2 regions of the Sporosarcina sp. FSL W7-1283 genome follow, and region 1 is predicted to be linked to the other one. Evidence: predicted binding sites of a transcription regulator. Region 1 holds the regulator's gene; the other holds the start of a gene.
What was found. The regulator LexA, encoded in region 1, represses DNA repair genes until DNA is damaged. The targets are predictions, from matches to a motif close to CGAACATATGTTCG.
Positions count from the first base shown of each region.

Region 2: a site for LexA is predicted at 1,432-1,445, ahead of MKY93_RS09335 (YolD-like family protein). Genes of this name have one in related genera too.

Region 1 covers NZ_JBBOOL010000001.1:1,392,954-1,396,378, reverse strand. Annotated here, with positions in the region: gene MKY93_RS06565 (YneB family resolvase-like protein) at 1-535, opposite strand, end outside; gene yneA (cell division suppressor protein YneA) at 528-845, opposite strand; gene lexA (transcriptional repressor LexA) at 1,043-1,663, shown strand; gene MKY93_RS06550 (methionine gamma-lyase family protein) at 1,711-2,970, opposite strand; gene hfq (RNA chaperone Hfq) at 3,066-3,290, opposite strand; gene miaA (tRNA (adenosine(37)-N6)-dimethylallyltransferase MiaA) at 3,331-3,425, opposite strand, start outside.
Region 2 covers NZ_JBBOOL010000001.1:1,895,340-1,898,764, reverse strand. Annotated here, with positions in the region: gene MKY93_RS09345 (LCP family protein) at 1-698, shown strand, start outside; gene MKY93_RS09340 (hypothetical protein) at 999-1,283, shown strand; gene MKY93_RS09335 (YolD-like family protein) at 1,465-1,815, shown strand; gene MKY93_RS09330 (nucleotide excision repair endonuclease) at 1,850-2,227, opposite strand; gene MKY93_RS09325 (DUF3298 and DUF4163 domain-containing protein) at 2,315-2,965, shown strand; gene MKY93_RS09320 (proline dehydrogenase family protein) at 3,054-3,425, shown strand, end outside.

The DNA of each region.
Region 1 (3,425 bases):
ACGCGACAATTTCTTCAATAGGCAATTCGAGTCGTTCTCTTCCTGGGCCCCGGTCGATATTATGCAAGTTACGGGAAGGGTCGTAACCTCTTAGAACCGCTCTTTTCATTCCTCTTCGTATTTTGGCATTATGGAGTTTCCGTTGGTATTCTTCTACAATCGCTAAAATCTCCAGCAGCATCGTATCCATTTCATTTAACTCCAGTGCTCCATTTGTATGGTTTGAAATAACAGCTGTGTTCGATTTAGCAATGACATGCAGGATGGCCACCCTCGCATTGCCTCTTCCTAATCTTGTCTCATCTTGAATAAAGACAGCATCGATTGGTTCTGCTTGTATACGATCCAATAAATTCAACAGACCTTCACGGTCCATATCATAACCGCTCTGGCGATCAGTGAATATACCTACACATTCATAAAACATTTCTGCCGCCAATATTTCCAGCTCTTCCTGCTGTCTGACAATAGATTGTTCTTGACTCTCCTTTTCGGTACTGACCCGACAATAAATTACACACTTTTTTTTATTCATCCGCTTCCTCCCCCATCTCAGCCACACGATGTTCAGCTTGTGGGTTCATTTTAACAGGAAGGCGTAATAATTCACCCGAATTAATTTGATCAGTCTGCAATTCATTTAATGATTTAACTTGTTCAATCCAATGGTGCGCAGGTGTTCCATCTGAATAGTTGGTTGCCAGCCCCCATAATGTGTCCCCGTCATTGATGACAATTTCTAGATAATTATCTTCTTCAGACAGTTTGTCCAATTGATAAGCTGCAACACTAAGAAAAACGATTAATAGTACGATAAAGTAATAATTTTCTTTAAGAAATTTCATGATAAATCCCCCTAGTAGTCTACTTTTTAGAATGCATGTTCGGAATGCTTGTTCTCTATTATAAGAGAACGTACGATTGGCTGTCAAGCAGAATTCGAACCTTTGTTTGATTACTAATCGAACACATGTTATACTATATTCAAAATACTTGAGCTGTATCTCTATTTATTAGTAAACAATTTGAAGAGGTGAATAGATTGAAGAAAATATCTAAAAGACAAGAAGAAATATTAGCTTTTATTAAAGATGAAGTACGGCTAAAAGGATATCCGCCATCCGTGCGTGAAATCGGGGAAGCAGTAGGACTGGCATCTAGCTCCACTGTACATGGTCACTTATCTCGATTGGAAAACAAGGGGTTTATTCGCCGGGACCCTACTAAGCCGCGTGCAATAGAAGTCTTAGACCCGGAAGGACTAGACGAATTAAAGAGCGGCGTCATGCATGTTCCTTTGATCGGTAAAGTTACAGCAGGGACTCCGATTACAACTGTAGAAAATATTGAAGAATATTTTCCATTACCAGATACGTTCGGTTCTTCAGATGATGAGATCTTCATGTTGGAAATCGTCGGTGACAGTATGATCGAGGCAGGTATTTTGAATGGCGACCGTGTCATCGTCAGACAAACACATACAGCTTCCAATGGAGAAATCGTGGTGGCGATGACAGAGGAAGATGAAGCTACTGTAAAACGTTTTTTTAAAGAGAAAGATTACTTCCGCTTACAGCCTGAAAATTCTTCCATGGATCCTATTATCGTGAATCATGTGTCCATACTTGGTAAAGTCGTCGGTGTTTACCGAATGATCCATTAAAAAAAGTGTATCAAGAACCCCTATAGGTTCTTGATACACTTTTTTCTTTAGATTAATTTTCGCTCTAATAATTGTTCCATGGAAGTGAGTACAGCTGTTTTTACATGCTCATACGTTAAACCGCCTTGAATGTAAGCGGTGTAAGGAGGTCGAATCGGACCGTCAGCTGTCAGCTCAATACTGGAGCCTTGTATAAATGTGCCTGCAGCCATGATGACATCATCCGAATAGCCGGGCATATAAGATGGTTCAGGAGCATAGTGCGCGTTGATCGGTGAGTTATCCTGGATCATCTGACAAAACTTGATCATTTGTTCTGCTGATGAGAAGTTGACAGATTGAATGAGATCAGTTCTCCGTTCACTATAATGCGGTGTAGTATCCATTCCAAACTGCTCGAAAAATGCAGCTGTAAACAAAGCTCCTTTAACGGCCTGGCTGACTACGTGCGGCGCTAAAAAGAAACCTTGATACATTTCCAACAGCGTATCCAATGAAGCCCCTGCTTCTGCCCCTAGTCCCGGTGATGTCATGCGATATGCACATTTTTCAACGAGTTCTTTCCTGCCTGCAATATAGCCGCCCGTTCTAGCTAGTCCGCCGCCTGGATTTTTTATTAGTGAACCCGCCATCAGATCCGCCCCTACTTCAGTCGGTTCCTGTTTCTCGACGAATTCACCGTAGCAGTTGTCTACAAATATCACGACGTCTTCTTTTATTTTGCGGATTTCCTTGATGATTTCTTCTATTTCATGTATACGGAAGGATGGATTGCTCGAATAGCCTTTTGAGCGCTGAATCGCAACCACTTTGGTTTTTGATGAAATTGCTTGTTTAGCCTTGACATAGTCAACAGCACCGCCTTCCAGCAAGTCAATATGCTGATAGGAAATTTGATAATCTTCCAGTGATCCAGTATCTTTTCCGTTTCCTGACACGATGGAATCCAACGTGTCATAAGGCTTACCCGTAATATAAATTAACTCATCGCCCGGACGCAGAATCCCGAATAAACTGATCGTGATCGCATGGGTCCCAGAGATGATTTGATTCCTGACCAGACAGTCTTCAGCGCCGAAGACATCTGAGTATACCTGTTCCAGTACGTCACGGCCGCTATCGTCATACCCATAGCCCGTTGATCCAGATAAATGAAAATCACTGACACGGTTTTGCTTGAAAGCCTGAAGAACCTTTCGTTGATTGTAGAACGCAATGTCTTCTACTTCCTTTACATACGGTGCAATCAACTGCTCTGCTTCTTGAGATTTCATGAGTAATTCATCATTAATTGGTGCTATTTGCATTTGTAGTACCTCTTTTCAATTTGTTCATCATCTAGTTTAACAGAAGGACTGCAGTTGACCTACTAAAGACCACAAAAAAACAGGCAAGCGCCTGTTTATTGTTCATCTTTTAAAATTACGGGTTTCGCAGGAGCAAATGTTGAAATTGCATGTTTGTAAATGAGCTGCTGCTTGCCTTCCGATTCAAGTAAGACCGTATAATTATCATAGGATTTAATAAGGCCTTTCAGTTGAAAACCGTTTAACAAAAAAATTGTAACGAATGTGTTGTTCTTGCGTAATGCATTCAAAAACGTATCTTGCATATTTCCTTGTGCCATTCAATTGCCTCCCTGTCTCTGTTATCTAGTTATTCCATACTCACTTCTGAAAATCCTCTATTATTTTAGAGGTTCTTCTGAAAATTTCATCATTCGATTGATTCGCTTCGACCCATTGGATAGGTAATTTATTGC
Region 2 (3,425 bases), 500 kb from region 1:
TATTAACGGTGAAAGATGAGAATAATAGAATACCAATTAACCTTTTATTTACTTATAGTAAAGATAAAAATATGATGAAGATTCTATCGATTCCTCGTGATACCTATGCTCCGATATTGGATAATGAAAAAACTACTCCATATGATAAATTGTCGCACGCTTATGTAAATGGTTCGGGAGGGATTGAAGATGTACGAACAACCATTTCTAATTTATTTGATTTACCAATTGATTATTATGCTGTGATGGATGTAGAAGCTTTTTCAAAGATGATTGATTCAGTGAATGGTATAGATTACGACTTGCAAGAAGATATTCGAGTCCGAGCAATATCCAAAGTAGCATTTGAATTCAAAAAGGGAACGCATCGTTTGAATGGAGAAGAGGTTTTGGCATTACTGATGGATGCTACAGTGGGAAATGAATTGGGTGAAAAAGACCAATTAAACCTCATTAATGCGGTTATAAATCAAACAATAAACGTGTTACCACAAACGCAATTAGAACAATTTGCAACTGAAATAGAAGGTGATTTTCCAATTGAACAATTATTGGAGAATCCATTGGAACTTCCCCCGATACAATTAGTATCTTTAACCGATGGAATGATAGGTTCCATGATGAATGAGTCATACTATATTAAATTTGAGAAGAAATTTTTAAATTCAGTTTTAGAAGAGTTAACTACATTTAACTGATAAGAGTTTTAAAATAAGGTAAACATCTTTGATTTGAGTCCGATTTGGGGAACACGTCGATGGTTCTATTGCTTGTCTGACTATATAAGTAAAAGAACTGATCCAATCAAGTTGAAAGAAATGATAGCGTTATCTATTTAATGAAAAATTAAATGAAACTGGGTCCTCAAGTATCAAGACGAGTTTGTGGCATAGCAATATACCAGGATTGGGTCATTATGCTGAAATTATGAAACTGCTCACTATCTCGTTTCGTCTTAATTAATAAGAACTTTCAGTATGAATGGAGGATGTGTAATTTTGTGGCTAATATTCGGACTCCTAGCAATAACTGCAACTTTTATAAATATATATATGTATGGAACAGGCAAAGATTATAAATTAGCAATGGCGATGGGGTTATCTTTTACTGCTCTAACCCTTGTTGCAGATTATAGTATGGTCTCCAATTGGGTAAAGGCGGAAGATTGGGCTGCTTTATCAGACGTAGTGCCTACGATGGAAAAAGCGTTTTGGATTTTAACGAGTATAGCGATTTTATTAAATATAACTCCCACACTTTTAGAGTTAAAAAATAGAAAATAACTCTTGCGTTAACTTTTTTGTGCAATTAAAGGGCGCAATTGTTGATAAGGACATTGCGTCACCGAATCATGAAATTGAACAAAAAGAGATCATCAATTGTGATGGTCTTTTTTTACATTGCATTCAGAATATATGTTCTGTATAATCACGAACATATATACGGTTTTGGAAGGAGCATTATATGGAGCGAAATCGTGACCGAGGAAATATCAAATGGACTTCTCTGATGCTTCCTGAACATTTAGAACGTCTACGCGACTGGCAGCAGGAAGATCAGTACACGGAACGATCAGAGCTGACGGACTGGGAGCTGCAATCGATGCAGCTGACGCTGGAACATGGCTGGCGAAGCAAGTGTGAACTGTTGATCAAGACATGGCATGACGGTGAAGTGCGTTATCATCAGGGAGAGATCGAAGCGCTTGATTCTGCTAATTCCGCAATTCTGCTTGGCGATCCTTTCGGTACGGAAAGAATCCCTGTTGCCGACATTATCGACGTACAACTGGCAAAAGGTACAGATGGCGCATAAACGAAAATAAAAACTGTCTGCGAATGCAGACAGTTTAGTCTCTGTAAAATGCTTTTTCTGTATTGTACTTTGCGCGTTCCGTATTGATCACATACGTTTCATAAATCTCGCGCTCCATTGGATCATCCACAAGAATAGCAGCTATTTTCGCTACTTCTTCACGGTGATTGCGCAATGGAGATACTTGGTCTTCAAAATGCTTTTTTAGACGCGGGCGCAACTTTCTTGCTTTCCCTACGAATAATAGCTCGTCACTTTGGTTGTAAAACAACAACAGACCGCCTTTATCCCGGGGAATTTCATGGAAATCAATAAAACCGAAGATCGGCTTGATTGGCGTCGTATCCGGCGTCAGTTCCTGCTTTCTGCGAATGATTGTCACAGCTGGTTCTGGTAATTGAATCGTAATCAATTTTACTTCACATCCTCATATGATTAAGTGTCCATCCTACCATATGGCAGGGGAAAAAGCGAGAAACTTTCCGTGTGTTCCTTGCATATGGTAGACAAATGCCTTGGAGAGGATGAATCCATGAAATTGCCTGCTGTTATACAAGCGTATCATGTGTCGCATACGAAACCCAAAGTGAATATTTATTATCCTGTCATCATTCAGCTGGAGGACCCGAAAATTCAGCAGCAGCTCAATCAAGTGATTTTCACGGAGATGAATAAACTGCTTGTGGAACAAAATTATTACGAACCCAGTTTGGTCGAATTAGTAGCTGATTTTGAAATAAAAAACAACCAACGAGGGATCCTCAGTTTAAATCTTATTGTCTATTCCTTCACTGGCGGGGCGCATGGGATGACAGTCTGTAAGTCACTGACGTTCGACACACGTACAGGCAGAAGCTATAGCTTGCCCGATCTCTTTAAGCCAGGCAGCCCATATGTGCAGCGGATTTCTGAATATGTCCGCCGACATATTGAAAAATGGAAAACGCCTGTATTGGAGCCGTTTAAACAGATCCGACCCGACCAAGATTTCTACATCGCAGATACTTCCCTCGTCGTCTATTTCCAGCTCTATGAAATCTCACCTTACGTAGCCGGTTTCCCATATTTCCCGATTCCGCTACTCGACCTGGAAGACCTCATCAAGCCAGGAAGTCCTGCAGATAGAATGCTGCCATTTATCGGAGTTTAACAAAGTTTCATGTGGAAGATATGTAGGAATATATGAAGTATTAATGCTATAATTTGAATATACAGACTATACAAATGAGGTGGAATGTATGCTAAGAGATCTCTTTATCGGTTTATCCGAAAATCAATTGTTGAACCGCGCCGCTCGGAACTATGGCTTACAGCTTGGAGCACAGCAGGTAGTGGCTGGAACAAATATTACAGAAATGATGGACAGCGTAAAAGAACTGAATCAAGCAGGGATTGCGTGTACCATTGATAATTTAGGTGAATTTGTTTACGACAAAAGCGAGGCTATCAGGGCGAAAGAACAGATCTTAGCAGTAGTGAAGGCGATCCACGAGCAGCAAGCGGATGCACATATCTCCTTGAAACCATCTCAGCTCGGCCTCGACATCGATTATGAGTTTTGTAGAGAGCAAATAAAAGAGATAGCAGAAAAGGCAAGCCGCGACGACATC